One region of the Streptomyces sp. NPDC056222 genome, then DNA from elsewhere that is predicted to be linked to it. Evidence: predicted binding sites of a transcription regulator. Region 1 holds the regulator's gene; the other holds the start of a gene.
The links. Region 1 encodes HrcA, which represses chaperone genes, less so after heat shock. Its sites were predicted from a motif close to TTNGCACTCNGNNNNNCNGAGTGCNAA; they were not measured.
Positions count from the first base shown of each region.

Region 2: groES (co-chaperone GroES) is a predicted target of HrcA. The motif match lies at 6,613-6,639, and genes of this name have one in related genera.

Region 1 covers NZ_JBHJTL010000018.1:51,829-61,088, reverse strand. The annotation lists gene ACFC0D_RS11860 (tetratricopeptide repeat protein) at 1-220, opposite strand, end outside; gene ACFC0D_RS11855 (tetratricopeptide repeat protein) at 220-1,281, opposite strand; gene ACFC0D_RS11850 (AAA family ATPase) at 1,278-2,627, opposite strand; gene ACFC0D_RS11845 (hypothetical protein) at 2,723-3,088, shown strand; gene ACFC0D_RS11840 (16S rRNA (uracil(1498)-N(3))-methyltransferase) at 3,085-3,828, opposite strand; gene ACFC0D_RS11835 (nitronate monooxygenase) at 3,825-4,901, opposite strand; gene dnaJ (molecular chaperone DnaJ) at 5,080-6,219, opposite strand; gene hrcA (heat-inducible transcriptional repressor HrcA) at 6,220-7,239, opposite strand; gene ACFC0D_RS11820 (MBL fold metallo-hydrolase) at 7,390-8,118, shown strand; gene ACFC0D_RS11815 (DUF3097 domain-containing protein) at 8,129-8,929, shown strand; gene hemW (radical SAM family heme chaperone HemW) at 9,218-9,260, opposite strand, start outside.
Region 2 covers NZ_JBHJTL010000034.1:49,009-58,268, forward strand. The annotation lists gene tsaD (tRNA (adenosine(37)-N6)-threonylcarbamoyltransferase complex transferase subunit TsaD) at 1-108, shown strand, start outside; gene ACFC0D_RS18220 (hypothetical protein) at 105-359, shown strand; gene ACFC0D_RS18225 (polysaccharide deacetylase family protein) at 396-1,259, shown strand; gene ACFC0D_RS18230 (YciI family protein) at 1,381-1,737, shown strand; gene ACFC0D_RS18235 (RNA polymerase sigma factor) at 1,772-3,034, shown strand; gene ACFC0D_RS18240 (hypothetical protein) at 3,056-3,673, shown strand; gene ACFC0D_RS18245 (SAM-dependent methyltransferase) at 3,687-4,868, opposite strand; gene ACFC0D_RS18250 (polysaccharide deacetylase family protein) at 4,988-5,902, shown strand; gene ACFC0D_RS18255 (DUF6234 family protein) at 5,893-6,534, opposite strand; gene groES (co-chaperone GroES) at 6,786-7,094, shown strand; gene groL (chaperonin GroEL) at 7,211-8,839, shown strand; gene ACFC0D_RS18270 (ester cyclase) at 8,924-9,260, opposite strand, start outside.

The sequences.
Region 1 (9,260 bases):
TCAGCCAGGCCGGCAGCGAGTCGGGTTCGGCGCGCAGGGCCGCTTCGATCGACTCGAACGCCTCCTCCTCGCGACCCAGACGGTGCCGGCAGCGGGCCAGCAGGACCAGTGCGGTGGCGTCCTGCGGGTCGGTGGCCAGATGCTGGGCGGCGAGGGCGGCGGCCTGCTCGTACCGCCCGACGTCGAAGAGCGCGTCGGCCTTGTCCAGGGTGTGGCTCATCAGACCTTGTTCCGGTCGTGGGTGATGCTGAGCAGGTTCGGTACGAGTCCGAGCCAGAACAGGACCTGGGGGATCGTCCGGTCGGTCCACGGCACGAGGACGATCAACAGGGCGCAGAGCGTGGCGAGGACGGCCTGGCCGAGAACCACACGGGGCCAGAACAGCCGCCGTACGAGGTCGCGTACGGTCATCTTCGCGCCGGTGCGCATCCGCAGATAGCGGCGCAGGGCGCCGAAGCCCCACACGGCCGCCATCAGGGCGAGCGCCCAGAGCCGGGTGCCGAGGTGGATGGGGAGTTCCTTCGGCTCCTCGCCGTCGGTCGGGAAGACGTCGAGGGTGACGCCCGCCATGACAAGGCAGAGCAGGGCGAGCCAGCGCGTGCCGCGCAGCAATCGGTAGACGGCCTTGTCGAGGTCCGTGCGCAGCGCGTCGGAATAGGGGGCGGCCGCGAGGCCGCTCGCGTACACCTCGGCGGCCCGGGCGGCGGACGTGCCCGGTCGGGTGGCCTCCCGCTCGGCGATCACGGTGACTGCGAGGGTGTGCGTGGGGTCGATGCGGATGATCTGCTCGACGGCCTCCTCGGCCAGCTCGGCCCGCTGATGGAACGTGGCGACCTTGTACATGGACTGCCATGTGTAGGTCACGTCCGGCCCGATCCGCACGGCCGCGTGGGCCTGCTCGAGCGCCTCCTCCGGGCGGTCCGGGGCCAGCTGGAGCAGCAGTTCGGCGAGCTGCCGGCGCGGGCCCCAGGCGTACGGATCGATACGGATCGCCTCGCGCTGCGCCGCCTCGGCCTCCTCCAGCCGGCCGAGGGAACGCAGGGCCACGCCGCGCACGAAGTGGGCTTCGAGGTACTCGGGTTCGAGCCGGAGCGACTCCAAGGCGGCGGCGAAGGCCTCGGAGGGCCGCCCGAGGCTGATGAGGCACTGGCCGAGCACGGACCACGCCCGGTGGTCCTCAGGGTCCTCGGCGAGGCGGCGGCCGATCAGCTCATGGGCCTCCTTGTCGCGCGCCATCTCGTACAGCAGGCTGGCCCGTTGGACCTGCGGGTGCACACTCACAGCTTCCGCTTCTTCTTCAGATAGGCGACGAGGTCGTCGTACATACCGCCGTCGTTGGCGAACATCGCCACGTTGCGGGCAGAGGCGAACCAGGACTCGCTCGACGGCTTGATCTGCTTCGCCGCGCCCAGCAGGTCCTTCATGTTGATCATGCGTACGGTGCCGGTGCGGGCGGAGTCGAGGAGCGCTGACTCGGCGGCCGTCTCGCAGAGATGGGCGAGGTCGGCGCCGGAGAAGTCCTCGGTGGCCTTGACGAGCTTGCCGAGGTCGACGGACTCGATGGGCCGCTCGCGCAGGTGGTAGCGGAGGATCGCCTCGCGGGCCGGGGCGTCGGGCGGCAGCACGAGCAGGGTGCGGTCGAGGCGGCCGGGGCGGCGCAGCGCGAGGTCCACGTCCCAGGGGACGTTGGTGGCGGCGAGCACGAAGACGCCTTCGTTCTCGGCACCGTCGACGCCGTCGAGCTCGGTGAGGAGCTGGTTGACGACGTTGCGCAGTCCGCTGTGGTGGGTACGGGAGCGCTTCGCGCCGAGGGCGTCGAGCTCGTCGAGGAAGACGACGCAGGGGGCCTGGGCGCGGGCGGTCTCGAAGATGTCGTGGACGTTCTTCTCGGACGAGCCGATGTACATGTCCAGGATGTCCGAGAGCGAGATCGACATGAAGCTCGCTCCGAGCTCGCCGGCGACGGCGCGGGCGATGAACGTCTTGCCGCAGCCGGGCGGGCCGTAGAGCAGCAGGCCGCCGCGGAGCGACTTGCCGTACAGCTTGCGGAGTTCGGGGTTGCGCATGGGGGCGAGGAAAGCGGCCTCCAGGCGGTCCTTCACCTCCTGCATCCCGCCGACGTCGGCGAGGCGTACGGAGCCGGGGGCGTCGATGTCCCAGGCTGAGGCGTCCCCGGGGTCGCCGCTGCCGTCGGCGGTCAGCGGCTGCTCCAGGTCGCCACCGGTGCCGCTGCCGCTCTCGACGAAACGGGGCCCGACGAGGTCTCCGACCTCCTGCTCGGCCTTGTCCCAGTCGAAGGTCGAGGACCGGGCGGGGGTCTCGGGGGCTGCCGGGGCTTGCGGGGCCGCGGGCACCTCGGGGGCCGGGGCTGCGGGAGCCTGCGGAGCTTCGGGAGCCTGTGGGGCTGCCGGGGCGACGGCGGGCAGCCCCATCGCGCGGACCATCAGCGCACGTGCCGCCTCGTCACCCGGCGCGTGCTGGAGCGCGACGGCAGCCTCGGTGACGGCCTCGTCGCCTCGGCCCTCGGCGAGGAGCAGTTCGGCGAAGTGGAGCCGCAGGGGCACGTCTTCGGGCGCGGCGGCGACCGCGGCGCGCAGACTACGGATCAGGGGAGACTCGTCGGACATGCGGCCAGCCTATGAAGGAACCCGGCGCCCACGTCCACCGGGTTCCCGAACAATCGGCTTCCCGAACCACCGGGCTCCCGAACTACTGTGGGTCGATGCGACGAAAACGCGCACCGCGTCGGCTGGTGGTGGACGACACGGTCTGGATCTGGACGGTCGGGCATCTGCATCCACCCTGTCGGGAACTGCTGACGCTGCGCAGCGCCGACACCCCGCACGACCTCCTGCGCCTGGTGTTCCAGGAGGGCCCGGGCCGTGTGACACAGGGCGGGACCATGGGCGCGGGCCAGGTCGCGGACACCGGAGACGGTTACCTCAACCTCAACAAGCCGGGGGTGGTGCGCCGTTTCGTGGACGAGGCGACGGCACGTGGCCTCCTCCCCACCGCCCCCGGCGTGCGTGAGATCGACGGCTGGCCGCTGTTCGACGCGCTGGTGGCGAAGGAGAAGCCGACGGACTAGCTCCAGCGGCCCGTACGGCCGAGGAGGAGCGCGGTGGCCGCCGTACCGGCCGTGGAGGTACGGAGCACGCTGCGGCCCAGCCGGTACGGCTTCGCGCCCGCCGCCTCGAAAACCGTCAACTCCTCCGGCGACACACCCCCTTCGGGCCCGACGATCAGCACGATCTCGCCCTCGGCGGGGAGTTGGGCGTCCGCGAGCGCGCCGCTGGGGTGGTCCCGGTCCTCGTGCAGAACGGCGGCGAAGTCGGCACCGGCGAGGAGCGCCGCCACCTGCTTGGTGGTCATCGCGTCGGCGACCTCGGGGAAACGGGTACGGCGCGACTGCTTGCCGGCCTCGCGCGCGGTCGCCCGCCACTTGGCGAGCGACTTCAGCCCGCGCTCGCCCTTCCACTGGGTGATGCAGCGGGACGCGGCCCACGGCACGATCGCGTCGACGCCCGTCTCCGTCATGATCTCGACGGCCAGTTCGCCCCGGTCGCCCTTGGGCAGCGCCTGGACGACGGTGATCCGGGGCACGGGCTCCGGCTCGACCACCGTCGCCGAGACCTGGACGGTCAGCTGGTCCTTGCCCTCCGCTGCGAGTACGACACAGTCGGCCGACGCGCCCCGCCCGTCAGTCAGGACGAGCTCCTCCCCCGCGCGCATCCGCTTCACGGAGACGGCGTGCCGGCCCTCGGGGCCGTCGAGGAGGAAGGAGCCGGGGCCGGGAACGGCCTCGACGACGAAGACGGGTGCGGTCATGAAGCGCTCCTGTGGGCCTGCGCGGTCAGTGCGGTGTCGAGTTCGGCGGCCAGCACCTCGACCAGTTGCCCCGCCGGGAGTTCACGGGCCAACCGGTGCCCCTGGCCGGCCCACAGGGCCATGCCCTGGGCGTCGCCCGCGGTGGCCGCGGCCTTGCGCAGGGGGGCGGTGAGGTGGTGGATCTCGGGGTAGGCGGCGGGGGCGTACGGCCCGTGCTCACGCATGAAGCGGTTGACGAGCCCGCGCGCCGGCCGCCCGGAGAAGGCGCGGGTGAGCTCGGTGCGCACGAAGAGGGGGTTCGTCATGGCCTGCTTGTGCAGGGCGTGCGCGCCGGATTCGGGGCACACGAGGAACGCGGTGCCGAGCTGGGCGGCGTCGGCCCCCGCGGCGAGGACGGCGGCGATCTGCGCCCCGCGCATGATCCCGCCGGTCGCGACGATCGGCAGCTGGACGGTCTCCCGGACCTGCGTGACGAGGGTGAGGAGCCCGGTGCCCGCGACGGCGGCGTCCGGGTCGTCGCGGTGCGTGCCCTGGTGCCCGCCGGCCTCGACGCCCTGCACGCAGACCGCGTCCGCCCCGGCCCACTGAGCGGCCTGGGCCTCCTCGGGCGAGGTGACGGTGACGATCGTGTACGTACCGGCGCGGGCGAAGGCGTCGATCGTGTCCCGCCCGGGGCAGCCGAAGGTGAACGAGACGACGGGGACCGGGTCCTCCAGGAGGATCGCGAGCTTCGCGTCGTACGCGTCGTCCCGGCCGCTGTCCGGGTCGCCGAGCTGGGTCTCGTACCAGGTGGCCTCGCCCGAGAGCTGGTGCCGGTACACCTCGACGGCGGCGGTGTCCCCGGGCTGTCCGCTCTGCGGCATGAAGAGGTTGACGCCGAAGGGCTGCCCGGTCAGCCCGCGCACCTGCTTGATCTCCTGGTACAGCCCGCCGGCGGTCTTGTACCCCCCGGCGAGGAACCCGAGCCCGCCGGCCTCGCACACGGCCCCGACGAGCTGCGGACCGGAGGCGCCACCCGCCATGGGGGCCTGCACGATCGGGTAACGGGAAAGATCGTTCAGTGCGGTGGACATGCAGGCATCGTGCCATACGGAAGGGCGGCACCCGCTCCCTGCGGATGCCGCCCTTCCAGGCACGATGTCCGGCCCACCGGCCGTTGATCGTGGCCTTCAGACGCGAGAACGGACCTTGCTGCCCCGGCCGACCGCGCCGGCCCGGGGGCAACCCCCGGACCCTCGGCGATCACGCCACCTACCGACCGTTGAACGCGTCCTTCAGCCGCGAGAACAGCCCCTGCTGCCCGGGCTGGAACTGACCCGTGGGCCGCTCCTCGCCACGCAGCTTCGCCAGTTCGCGCAGCAGCCGCTCCTGCTCGGGGTCGAGCTTCGACGGCGTCAGCACCTCGACGTGCACGATCAGGTCGCCGCGACCGCCACCGCGCAGGTGCGTGATGCCGCGCCCGTGCAGCGGGATCGACTGGCCGGACTGCGTGCCCGGGCGGATGTCGACCTCCTCGAGGCCGTCGAGCGTCTGCAGCGGCACCTTCGTACCGAGCGCGCCCGCCGTCATCGGGATGGTGACCGTGCAGTGCAGGTCGTCGCCCCGACGCTGGAAGACCTCGTGCGGGATCTCGTGGATCTCGACGTACAGGTCACCGGCCGGACCGCCGCCCGGACCGACCTCGCCCTCGCCCGCGAGCTGGATGCGCGTGCCGTTGTCGACACCGGCCGGGATCTTCACGGTCAGCGTCCGGCGCGAGCGGACCCGCCCGTCGCCCGCGCACTCGGGGCACGGGGTCGGGACGACGGTGCCGAAGCCCTGGCACTGGGGGCAGGGACGCGAGGTCATGACCTGGCCCAGGAAGGACCGCGTCACCTGCGAGACCTCGCCGCGACCGCGACACATGTCACAGGTCTGGGCGGAGGTGCCGGGCGCGGCGCCCTCACCGGAACACGTCGTACAGACGACCGCCGTGTCGACCTGGATGTCCTTGGTCGTGCCGAAGGCGGCCTCGTTGAGGTCGATCTCCAGCCGGATCATGGCGTCCTGGCCACGGCGCGTGCGCGAGCGTGGCCCGCGCTGCGACGCCGTCCCGAAGAACGCGTCCATGATGTCCGAGAAGTTCCCGAAGCCGCCCTGGCCGAAGCCACCGGCCCCACCGCCACCGCCGGACGCGGACAGCGGGTCACCGCCGAGGTCGTAGACCTGCTTCTTCTGCGGGTCCGACAACACCTCGTAGGCGGCGTTGATCTCCTTGAAGCGCTCCTGCGTCTTCGGATCGGGATTCACATCCGGGTGCAGCTCGCGCGCGAGCCGCCGGAATGCCTTCTTGATCTCGTCCTGGGACGCGTCGCGGCGTACGCCGAGTACGGCGTAGTAGTCCGTGGCCACTTACGACTCCGCCAGGATCTGTCCGACGTAACGTGCCACTGCGCGTACCGCTCCCATCGTTCCGGGGTAGTCCATGCGGGTCGGTCCGACCACGCCGAGTTTGGCGACTGCCTCGTCGCCCGAACCGTAGCCGACCGCGACGACGGACGTGGAGGTGAGCCCCTGATGGGCGTTCTCGTGCCCGATCCGTACGGTCATGCCCGAGTCCTTGGCCTCGCCGAGCAGCTTGAGGAGCACGACCTGCTCCTCCAGCGCCTCGAGCACAGGCCTGATCGTGAGGGGGAAGTCATGGCCGAAGCGGGTGAGATTGGCGGTGCCGCCGATCATCAGCCGCTCCTCGTGCTCCTCCACCAGGGTTTCGAGGAGGGTCGCGAGCACCGCCGACACCGTGCCGCGGTCCTCCATCTCCTCGAACGACTCCGGAAGATCCTGCACCAGCTGCGGCACGTCCGCGAAACGGCGGCCGACGACCCGGCTGTTGAGCCGGGCCCGCAGGTCCGCGAGCGAGGTCTCGCCGAACGGCGCGGGGCAGTCGATCATCCGCTGCTCGACCCGGCCGGTGTCCGTGATCAGCACGAGCATCAGACGGGCGGGGGCGAGCGAGAGCAGCTCCACGTGCCGGACCGTCGAACGGGTCAGCGACGGGTACTGCACGACGGCGACCTGGCGGGTCAGCTGCGCGAGCAGCCGGACCGTGCGCCCGACGACGTCGTCGAGGTCGACCGCGCCGTCGAGGAAGTTGTGGATGGCGCGCCGCTCGGGCGTCGACAGCGGCTTCACGCCGGCGAGCCTGTCGACGAAGAGGCGGTAGCCCTTGTCGGTCGGGATGCGTCCGGCACTGGTGTGAGGCTGGGCGATGTAGCCCTCGTCCTCCAGGACGGCCATGTCGTTGCGCACGGTGGCGGGCGAGACGCCGAGCTTGTGGCGCTCCGTGAGCGCCTTGGAGCCGACCGGCTCCTCCGTCCCGACGTAGTCCTGGACGATGGCGCGCAGCACCTCGAGTCTGCGTTCGCTGAGCATCGCGCACACCTCCAGCTGTCGTATCGGTTTGCTCCGCTTTTGGCACTCGCCCTGCTCGAGTGCCAGGAATCCCCTGGCCAGTGTACGGCGGCGGGCATCGCTCCTGGCAAGGAGGCCGGGTCGCCGGGTCGTAGCGGATAGCGTCGCCGTATGGATGTCGATTGGGAAGAGTACGGCTGGGAACGGCTCGGGGACGGGGTGGGCAGGCGGCGGCTGCCCGTCTGGGACGCCACGGTGGGCCTGGTGCTCGGCGAGAAGGCCGTGCTGCTGTACGACACGGGCTCGACGCTCCGGGAGGGGGCCGAGCTCCGGGCTCAGGTGGAGGCCCTCACGGGCGGCAGAAGAGTGACGCACATCGCACTGAGTCACCCCCACTTCGATCATGTGCTGGGCACGGCGGTCTTCGCGGGGGCGGAGGTGTACGGGGCGGTCGGCCTGGACGAGCTGCTGCTGCGGGAGCGGGAGTCGCTGCGGGTGTCCGCGGTGCGTCACGGGGTCGAGGAGCCGGCGGCGACGGAGGCCGTGGACGTCCTCGTCCTCCCGCGCCACACGGTGTCGGGCGAGTGGACGCTGGACCTGGGCGGCCGACAGGTGCTGCTGGCCAATGCCGGGCCCGGTCACTCGGGCCACGACCTGGCGCTCCTGGTCCCCGGCGCCGACGGGACGGAGGTCGTCTTCTGCGGCGACCTGGTCGAGGAGTCGGGCGAGCCGCAGGCGGGCCGGGACGCGATCGGCTCGCGCTGGCCGGCGGCCCTGGACCGGCTGCTCGCGCTGGGCGGGGAGGCCGCGGTGTACGTGCCGGGGCACGGGGCGGTGGTGGACGCGGCGTTCGTGCGGCGCCAGCGGGATGAGCTGGCACGACGCTTCTCCGTCGCATAACGTCGCCCAAATGCGCAGCTACAACCCGGACCTGACGCCCCCTTGGAAGCGCTCCGCGCCCGTGCCGGAGGTACCGGCGGAACCGGACCTCGTCGTCGAGGAGGTCTCGACGGGCTTCTGTGGGGCGGTGATCCGCTGCGAGGCGGGCACGGTGACCCTGGAGGACCGGTTCGGCAAGCACCGGGTCTTCCCGATGGAGCCTCGGGGCTTCCTCCTGGAGGGGAGGGTGGTGACCCTGACCCGCCCTTCAGCCGCTCCGACGCGCCCGAGTCGCACGGCCTCGGGCTCGATCGCGGTCCCGGGCGCACGGGCCCGGGTCGCGCGTGCGGGCCGGATCTACGTGGAGGGCCGCCACGACGCCGAGCTGGTGGAACGGGTCTGGGGCGACGACCTGCGCATCGAGGGCGTGGTGGTGGAGTACCTGGAGGGCATCGACGACCTCCCGGCCATCGTCGCGGACTTCGCCCCGGCGGCGGACGCGCGCCTGGGGATCCTGGTCGACCACCTGGTGCCGGGCTCGAAGGAGTCCCGCATCGCGGCGCAGGTCTCGTCCCCGGACGTCCTGATCGTCGGCCACCCGTACATCGACGTCTGGGAGGCGGTGAAGCCGTCGTCGGTGGGCATCCCGGCGTGGCCGACGATCCCCCGGGGCCAGGACTGGAAGACGGGCGTCTGCCAAGCCCTGGGCTGGCCGGCCAACACGGGCGCGGCCTGGCAGCACATCTTGTCGAAGGTCCACTCGTACAAGGACCTGGAACCGTCGCTGCTGGGCCGAGTGGAAGAACTGATCGACTTCGTGACGGCACCGTAGAGCGAGCCATCCGTTGTGGGCAACGGCTCAACCGGCCCCCACCCACCCGAACCCGTCGTTGGGCAACTGATCCACCGCCCCCCACCCACCCGAACCCGTTGTGGGCAACTGTTCCGCTGGGGCGGAACGGGTGGGCACAACCCACGGGGGCGGCGCCCTTGCAGGCCCCTCGCAGGAGGGCGGCACGCCCTCACGCCCCCTCGCCCGGGGGCGGCGCCCTTGCAGGCCCCTCGTCGGGGGCGGCGCCCAAGAAAAGACCCGGCCGCCCGCCCCCACGGACGCGGACGCCTAATCCACCAGGTCCCGAACGACCGCGTCGGCCAGCAGCCGC
Region 2 (9,260 bases), on a different contig from region 1:
CTGTCGGCGGACTCCTCGCTGCCGGTGACGGACCCGCACGTGCCGGGCGCACACGGCCACGACCACGACCATGTGCACGAGATCAGCAAGGAGAACCTCTACTCGTGATCCTCACGCTCATGTGGGAGGCCCGGGCGGTCCAGGGCCGGGGCGCCGAACTCCTGGAGTGGGCGCGGGCGCAGGAGCTCCCGTACGAGCCGCTGCGGCGCGAGACCTTCCGGGCCCCGCAGGACCGTGTCCTCGTGCTGACCTGGTGGGACGCCCCGGCGCCGGACGCCGAGCTGCCCGAGCTGCCCGAACCGGCCGCGGACCTGATCACCCGGCCGGTGCACCGCTGGCGCTTCGAGTCCGTGGACTGAGGCAACCTTCCGACCGCTTTCGGCATCATCCACGGCGTGACTCACGGCGTGGACAAGAAGATCGTGACCTGGGCGGCGCTGACCGTCGCCGCGTTGCTCGTGACGGGCTGCGGCGGAACCGCGGGGGCGGACACCGCGCCCGTGAAACCGTCCGCGCCCGCGACGACACCCGCCGAGGGCAAGGCCCCCGACCGGGCCCCTGACCAGGCCGCCGAGGCCGCGGCCGCGTACCGGAAGTGGGGCCTGAAGCCCTTCGCCGCCCCGCCCGCCCCGCCGCGGACCAAGCCGGTGAAGCGGGAGCCGGGCGGCCCCGTCCCCGTCATCAGCGACATACCGACGAAGGACAGGATCGTCTTCATCACGATCGACGACGGGGCCGAGAAGGACCCGGAGTTCGTGCAGATGATGAAGGACCTCAAGGTCCCGGTGACGATGTTCCTCACCGACTCCGCGATACGCGCCGACTACGGCTACTTCAAGCCGCTCGCCGCCCTCGGCAACGGCGTCGCCAACCACACCCTCACCCACCCGAACCTGCGTACCCTCGGCCGGGCCGCCCAGAGCCGGGAGATATGCGGCCAGCAGACGAAGCTGGCGAAGGAGTACGGCACGAACCCGCGGCTCTTCCGCCCGCCGTACGGCAACTGGAACGAGGACACCCGCGCGGCCGCCGGCACGTGCGGGGTGGACGCGATCGTGCTGTGGCGCGAGTCGATGCAGATCAAGAACATGCAGTACCAGCGCGGGGACAAGAAGCTCCACCCCGGCGACATCATCCTGGCGCACTTCCGCGGCCCGTCCGAGCTCAAGGGCACGACGATGACCAGGATGACGGCCGACATGCTGCGCCGCATCCAGGAGCAGGGCTTCACGGTGGCCCGCCTGGAGGACTACGTCTGAGGACTCCTCCCGAAATCTCCTTCGGAAATTCCTTCCGCGTGGTGTCGATGCGGGCCGAGCCCGTTCGACGTATGAGTGAAAGGCGGGGAACGGCCCCGCCCGCCACACGAGGAGACCGACCATGCCCCGCTATCTGACGATGGTCCGCATCGAAGAGGGCGCCTTCCAGCTGGAGGACGCCGACCCCGGCTTCGACGAGCGCATGGGTGCGCTGTTCGAGGAGATCACCAAGGCCGGCGTGATGCTGGAGACGGCCGGACTGAAGCCGACCGCGGAGGGCACCCGCGTCACCTGGGAGGGCGGGAAGATCGCCTTCACCGACGGCCCGTTCACCGAGACCAAGGAGATCGTCGGCGGGTACTCGATCACCCAGTGCCGCGACAAGGCGGAAGCCATCGAGTGGACGAAGCGCTTCCTGGAGGTTCACCCGCCGCAGTGGAAGGTGACCTGCGAGGTCCGTGAGATCGAGGAGATGTAGGTGCCGGCCGGGCGGGTGGTGTCATGGTTGATCCATGACCGCACCCGCCCCCGCCGCCGTCGAGACGGTCTTCCGGATGGAGTCGCCGCGGATCATCGCGACCGTGGCGAGGATCGTCCGCGATGTCGGCATCGCCGAGGAGATCGCCCAGGACGCGCTCGTCGCCGCCCTGGAGCAGTGGCCGCGGACGGGCGTCCCGGAACGGCCGGGCGCCTGGCTGACGGCGGCAGCCAAGAACCGCGCCGTCGATCTCGTACGGCGTCGTGAGACGTATGCGCGCAAGCTCGCGGAGGTGGGCCGCGAGCTCACCGAGGAGACGTACGACCCCGAGCCGCCCGGTCCCGACGACATCGACGACGACCTGCTGCGGCTGATCTTCACCGCCTGTCACCCGGTGCTCTCCGCCGAGGCACGGACCGCGCTGACCCTGCGGCTGCTCGGCGGGCTGCGCACGGACGAGATCGCCCGCGCCTTCCTCGTACCGGAACCGACGGTCGCACAGCGGATCGTGCGGGCCAAGAGGGCGCTGGCGAAGGCGGGCGTGGAGTTCGAGGTGCCGTACGGGGAGGACCGGGCGGCCCGGCTCGGCTCCGTCCTCGAGGTCATCTACCTGATCTTCAACGAGGGGTACTCGGCCACGGCGGGCGACGACCTGTTGCGGCCGGCGCTGTGCGAGGACGCGCTGCGGCTGGCGAGGGTGCTCGCCGGGCTGATGCCGAAGGAGGGCGAAGTCCACGGTCTGGCCGCCCTGTTGGAGATCCAGGCGTCCCGCGTCGCGACACGGACCGGACCGGACGGGCAGCCGGTCCTCCTCGCCGACCAGAACCGGAGCCGCTGGAACCGGCTGTTGATCCGCCGTGGCTTCGCCTCGCTGCAACGGGCGGGCGACGGCGGTACGTACGGCCCGTACGCCCTGCAGGCCGCGATCGCCGCCTGCCACGCGAAGGCGCTGACGTACGAGGAGACGGACTGGCGGACCATCGCCGCCCTGTACGGCCGACTGGCGGCCGTCGCGCCCTCCCCCGTGGTCGAGCTGAACCGCGCGGTCGCCGTCTCGATGGCGGAGGGTCCGGAGGCGGGCCTCGCCCTCGCCGACGCCCTGACCGGCGAACCGGCCCTGGCGGGCTATCACTTGCTGCCGAGCGTACGGGGAGATCTGCTGGCCCGACTGGGGCGCTCGGCGGAGGCCCGGGCGGAGTTCGAGCGGGCGGCCGGGCTGACGCGCAACGAGCGGGAGCGGGAACTCCTCCTCGGTCGTGCCCGGGACGCGGAACGGCCGCCGGAGCGACCGGCCTGAGCTGTCGATAGGCTCGACCGTATGTCCGGTCGTTCTCCGCTGCCCCCGCCCCCGCCGCCCGTCGAGATACGGAGCTGGCCCGACCGCGAGGCCCGACTGGCCGACCGCGCCCGGGCGATGGGCGAGCTCAACCAACGTCTGATCGGCGGCGGGAGGCTGTGCGTCCTCCTCGCGTGGGCCGCGACCCTGCAGTTGGGCTGGGGGATCTGCGGGGCCGGGATCATCGGGATGGACGAGGCCATCGATGCGCTCTCGGTGACGTTCGCGATCCCGCTCGTGATCTTCGGGCTCGGCGCCCTGGTCCCCGCCGTGTACTTCCTGGCCCGTGGTGTCCGACGGGACCGGGTGGCCCGCGAACGGCTGCTGCACTGGGCCGCGTTGGACCAGGACCCGGTGAGTGACGCCCGGCTGCGCGAGCCGGTGCTCAGCGCCGTCTGGCTGGTGCTCTCGTTCCTGATGTGCGCGGCGGGCCTCTGGCTCTCCTTCGCGGCGCCCGCCGAGCTCGTGGGCCCGGGACTCGGTGGCTACGGCACGGTCGTCTATCTGATGGGCGCCGCGCTGGGGTCGTGGATCTGCGGCCTGATCGGCGTGGTGAAGGCGGTGGGCCACTACCGGCTCGCCGTCCGCCTCGCGTCCTAGGAGCCCGAGGCGCTTACGCGGCCGGGCCGCCGATCAGCATCGTCGGGGCGCCCGCGACCCGGGTGAGGAAGACCGTGGCGGAGTTCGGTCCCTTCGGCTTGATCCTGCGGCGGATCTCCTCGGGTTCGACCGCCGAGCCGCGCTTCTTCACCGTCAGGGTGCCGACCTCCCGTTCGCGCAGCAGTGCCTTCAACTTCTTGAGGTTGAAGGGGAGTTCGTCGGTGATCTCGTACGCGGTGGCGAAGGGTGTGGGGGTGAGGGCGTCCGCGGTGATGTACGCGATCGTCTCGTCGATCAGGCCCCCTGCCAGCTCCTCGGCGACCTCGGCGACGAGATGGGCGCGGATGACCGCGCCGTCCGGCTCGTAGAGGAAGCGGCCGACCGGGCGCGGCGCGGGGTCGGGGAGGCCGCGGCCGGTCAGGCTCGTGCCGGCCGGCAGGAGGGTGGCGCGGCGGGCGCCGGGGGCCGTGCCGAACCACAGCACGGCCTCCTTCACGTCCCCGCCGTCCGAGATCCACTCGGCCTCCGCCTCCTCTGGCACCGCCTCGTGCGGCACGCCGGGGGCGATCTTGAGGGCCGCGTGCGGGGCCTTGCGGGCGGCCTCGATCGCCCAGGAGAGCGGCGGCGAGTACGCCTCCGGGTCGAAGATCCGGCCCCTCCCGCCGCGCCGGGCCGGGTCGACGAAGACGGCGTCGTACGGGTTCGTGTCGATCTCGGTCACGTCGGCGCACCGGACCTCGATCAGGTCGGCGAGCCCGAGCGCGGTGGCGTTCGCGCGGGCGGCCTCGGCCGTCAGCGGGTCGCGGTCCACGGCAAGGACGGAGATCCCGGCCCGGGCGAAGGCGATCGCGTCCCCGCCGATTCCGCCGCACAGGTCGGCGACGCTGCGCACCCCGAGGGCCCGGAACCGCTCGGCGCGGTAGGCCCCGACCGTCGCGCGGGTCGACTGCTCGACCCCGTTGGGCGTGAAGTACATCCGGTGGGCGTCCTCCGCGCCGAATTTCGCCACCGCGCGCTGGCGCAGCCGGGCCTGCCCGAGGGCCGCGGAGACCAGCTCGGCGGGGTGCTCGCGGCGCAGTCGTGAGGCGACCGCCAGCTCCTGGGCGGGGTCGTAGTCGCGCAGGGCGGCGAGCAGCGTCTGGCCCTCGGGGGTGAGCAGGGCGGTGAAGGAGGCGAGGTCGGTCACCCGTCCCATTGTGGGCCAGCCGGGGGACGGTGTGCGTCCGGGCGGCGGTGTCGGGGGTCCGCGAGGTGTCGGCGCTGACAGGATGCGGCGCCATGCAGCTAGTACGACAAAAGGAACAGATGCCTTCGATGCGGACCCCTCGCTCGCGCCGGCTCGGACGGTCGGTGGGCGCGGTGCTTGTCGTCGCCGCGCTCGGCTCCGCCTGTGCCGGACCGTCCGGGGAGGCCGACGGCGCGCGCAAGGGTCCCGCGAAGCCCGCCGCCGGGCAGCCGCAGGAGCAGGGTGCCGCCGCCGCTCTCGACGCGTACGTCGAGAAGGTCCGCAAGCAGCGGGCCGCCCGCGTGCACGCCGCCAAGAAGTGGGGCCTCGACCGGCCCCCGCTGGACGCCCCGGCCCCGCCCGAGGTGAAGCCGAAGATCACCACCCGCAAGGGCTTCGAGACCGACGGCGAGGGGTTGCCGCCCGTCTTCACCACCGTGCCGACCAAGGAGAAGATCGTCTTCCTGACGATCGACGACGGCGCGGAGAAGGACCCAGAACTGCTGCGGATGATGAGCGAGCTGCAGATCCCGTACAGCGCCTTCCTGAGCGACTACGTCGTCAAGGACGACTACGGCTACTTCGAGAAGATGCAGGCCGCCGGCGTCTCCCTGCACAACCACACCCTCAACCACCGCTACCTGCCCGGGCTTTCGTACGCCAAGCAGAAGCGGGAGATCTGCGGGATGCAGGACGTCATGGAGGACCGGTACGGAAAGCGGCCGCCGCTCTTCCGCCCGCCGTACGGCAATTACAACGAGGACACCCTGCGCGCGGCCAAGACGTGCGGGGTCAAGGCGGTCCCGCTCTGGGCCTCCGAGGCGTTCCCCGACCGGATGGAGTGGCGTGAGTGGGACCGGGACCTGCACCCCGGCGACATCGTGCTCACGCACTTCCGGGGCAAGGAGGACTGGAAGGGTTCCATGGCCGACATGATCCGGCGCGTGATGAAGACGATCACGGCCAAGGGGTACGCGGTCGCGAAGCTCGAGGACTACGTGTGACCGGGGTGCGCCGGCTCGCGACCGGTCTCGCGCTCGCCGGCGCGCTCCTCGGCGTGACGGGGTGTGCCTCCTCGGTGGACCCGATCGAACGCCTGGGGCGGAAGGCGGCGGAGCGGGTGGGCGACCGGAAGGGTGAGGGGTTGGCCGGTCGTCCGGAACCCAGGGTCTGTGGCACCGGTGAGGCCGCAGCGGACGCGCGACGATTCGGTTCCACAGCCGTGCCCGACGGACGCACCCTGCCCGGCACCGCCTGTCAGCGGGAGCAGTGAGGCCGCTGCCGGTGTGTCCGCGGCCCCGGGATGTGCCGTCGTCCACTCCTCCGCCGCGATGAGCAGGGTGACGAGGCAGAGCAGCCCCGCCGCGAGGAACTGGCCCCCGGCCGTCCAGGCCCAGCCGCCACGCAGCATCGCCCATGCGATCAGGAGTACGACGCCGGTGATCACGCCGAAGGTGATCACCGGCGTCCAGTCCATCGGGGGTGGCGCCGAGCTCCGGGGATCGGGCGGGCCGCTCCAGCCCCGCAGGGCCAGGAAGACGGCGGCGCAGAGGGAGATCACGCCGTCCAGGACCAGGAGCAGCAGTCCGCACGCGACGTCGGCGCCGGTGCGCACCGGCGGGCTGGAGGTGTCCATGCCCGCACATTCGTACGGAACCATCGGCTCCGTAGCGCCGTTGCCCGTACCGAGACCGAATCGCCACACCGCACCGCATTGGCACTCCGCTTGACCGAGTGCTAATCGCAGTCATAGTCTCGGCTCTGGCACTCCCCATTGGAGAGTGCCAACACAGCGACGGGCAGGTCCGGCACCCGCGACGACGGATCCACCTGGTCGCCACCTCAGACAGTTAGCCCCGTGAGATCTCCGAAGGGGGAGGTCGGATCGTGACGACCACCAGCTCCAAGGTTGCCATCAAGCCGCTCGAGGACCGCATTGTGGTCCAGCCGCTCGACGCCGAGCAGACCACCGCCTCTGGCCTGGTCATCCCGGACACCGCGAAGGAGAAGCCCCAGGAGGGCGTCGTCCTCGCCGTGGGCCCGGGTCGCTTCGAGAACGGCGAGCGCCTGCCGCTCGACGTGAAGACCGGCGACATCGTGCTGTACAGCAAGTACGGCGGCACCGAGGTGAAGTACAACGGCGAGGAGTACCTCGTCCTCTCGGCTCGCGACGTGCTCGCGATCGTCGAGAAGTAATTCACCGAAGTATCGAACCCGATGCTTGAGCTGCGCCCCTGACCCCGCACCGGGCGTCCGGGGCGCAGTTCGTTTCACCAGTTGCACACGAATTCCGAGAGGGCTGAATCGCTCCCATGGCGAAGATCCTGAAGTTCGACGAGGACGCCCGTCGCGCCCTTGAGCGCGGCGTCAACAAGCTTGCCGACACGGTGAAGGTGACGATCGGCCCCAAGGGCCGCAACGTCGTCATCGACAAGAAGTTCGGCGCTCCCACCATCACCAACGACGGTGTCACGATCGCCCGCGAGGTCGAGATCGAGGACCCGTACGAGAACCTCGGTGCCCAGCTGGTGAAGGAGGTGGCGACCAAGACCAACGACATCGCGGGTGACGGCACCACCACCGCCACCGTGCTCGCCCAGGCGCTCGTCCGCGAGGGTCTGCGCAACGTCGCCGCCGGTGCCTCCCCGGCCGCCCTGAAGAAGGGCATCGACGCCGCGGTCAAGGCCGTCTCCGACGAGCTTCTCGCGACCGCCCGTCCGATCGAGGACAAGTCCGACATCGCCGCCGTGGCCGCGCTCTCCGCGCAGGACCAGCAGGTCGGCGAGCTCATCGCCGAGGCGATGGACAAGGTCGGCAAGGACGGTGTCATCACCGTCGAGGAGTCCAACACCTTCGGCCTGGAGCTCGACTTCACCGAGGGCATGGCCTTCGACAAGGGCTACCTGTCCCCGTACATGGTGACCGACCAGGAGCGTATGGAGGCCGTCCTCGACGACCCGTACATCCTGATCCACCAGGGCAAGATCTCCTCGATCCAGGACCTCCTGCCGCTCCTCGAGAAGGTCATCCAGGCCGGCTCCTCCAAGCCGCTGCTGATCATCGCCGAGGACGTCGAGGGCGAGGCCCTGTCGACCCTGGTCGTCAACAAGATCCGTGGCACCTTCAACGCCGTGGCCGTCAAGGCCCCCGGCTTCGGCGACCGCCGCAAGGCGATGCTCGGCGACATGGCCACCCTCACGGGTGCCACCGTCATCGCCGAGGAGGTCGGCCTCAAGCTCGACCAGGCCGGTCTGGACGTGCTGGGCACCGCCCGCCGCGTGACCATCACCAAGGACGACACCACCATCGTCGACGGTGGTGGCGACTCCGCGGACGTGCAGGGCCGCGTCAACCAGATCAAGGCCGAGATCGAGTCCACCGACTCCGACTGGGACCGCGAGAAGCTCCAGGAGCGCCTCGCGAAGCTGGCCGGCGGCGTGTGCGTGATCAAGGTCGGCGCCGCCACCGAGGTGGAGCTGAAGGAGAAGAAGCACCGTCTGGAGGACGCCATCTCCGCGACCCGCGCCGCGGTCGAGGAGGGCATCGTCTCCGGTGGTGGCTCCGCTCTGGTCCACGCCGTCAAGGTCCTCGAGGGCAACCTCGACAAGACCGGCGACGAGGCCACCGGTGTCGCGGTCGTGCGCCGCGCCGCCGTCGAGCCGCTGCGCTGGATCGCCGAGAACGCCGGCCTCGAGGGCTACGTCATCACCTCGAAGGTGGCGGAGCTCGACAAGGGCCAGGGCTTCAACGCCGCGACCGGCGAGTACGGCGACCTGGTCAAGGCCGGCGTCATCGACCCGGTGAAGGTGACGCGCTCCGCGCTGGAGAACGCCGCCTCGATCGCCTCCCTCCTCCTCACCACCGAGACCCTCGTGGTGGAGAAGAAGGAAGAGGAGCCGGCGGACGCGGGCCACGGCCACGGCCACGGTCACTCCCACTGAGGCACGTAGCTGAGAGCTGAGGCCCGGTGTCCCCGTCGCGGGGACACCGGGCCTCGGTGTTTCCCGGGAACCTCTCGGTCTCCGCTACCCCTCCACGGCGCCGAGCTGCCCCATGAGGCCGAGCAGGTCGTACTGCCACCACCCCTCCGCCATCTTCCCGTCCTGACGGAACTGGTGGATGGTCGTGCCGGTCATGGAGACCTTCATGCCGGTGGGCTGGAGCCCCATGAAGTCGCCGGTGTGGGTGCCCAGCCAGGTCCACCGCGTGCACACCCGGTCGCCCTCGGCGATCTGGTCGTGGATCGTGAAGGCGAAGTCGAAGCCGCCGCGCCACATCTCCACCTCGCGGCGGACCGCGTCCATGCCGATGACGTCCTGCTCGTTGGTCGGATCGTGGTCGTGGTACCCCTCCGCGAGCACC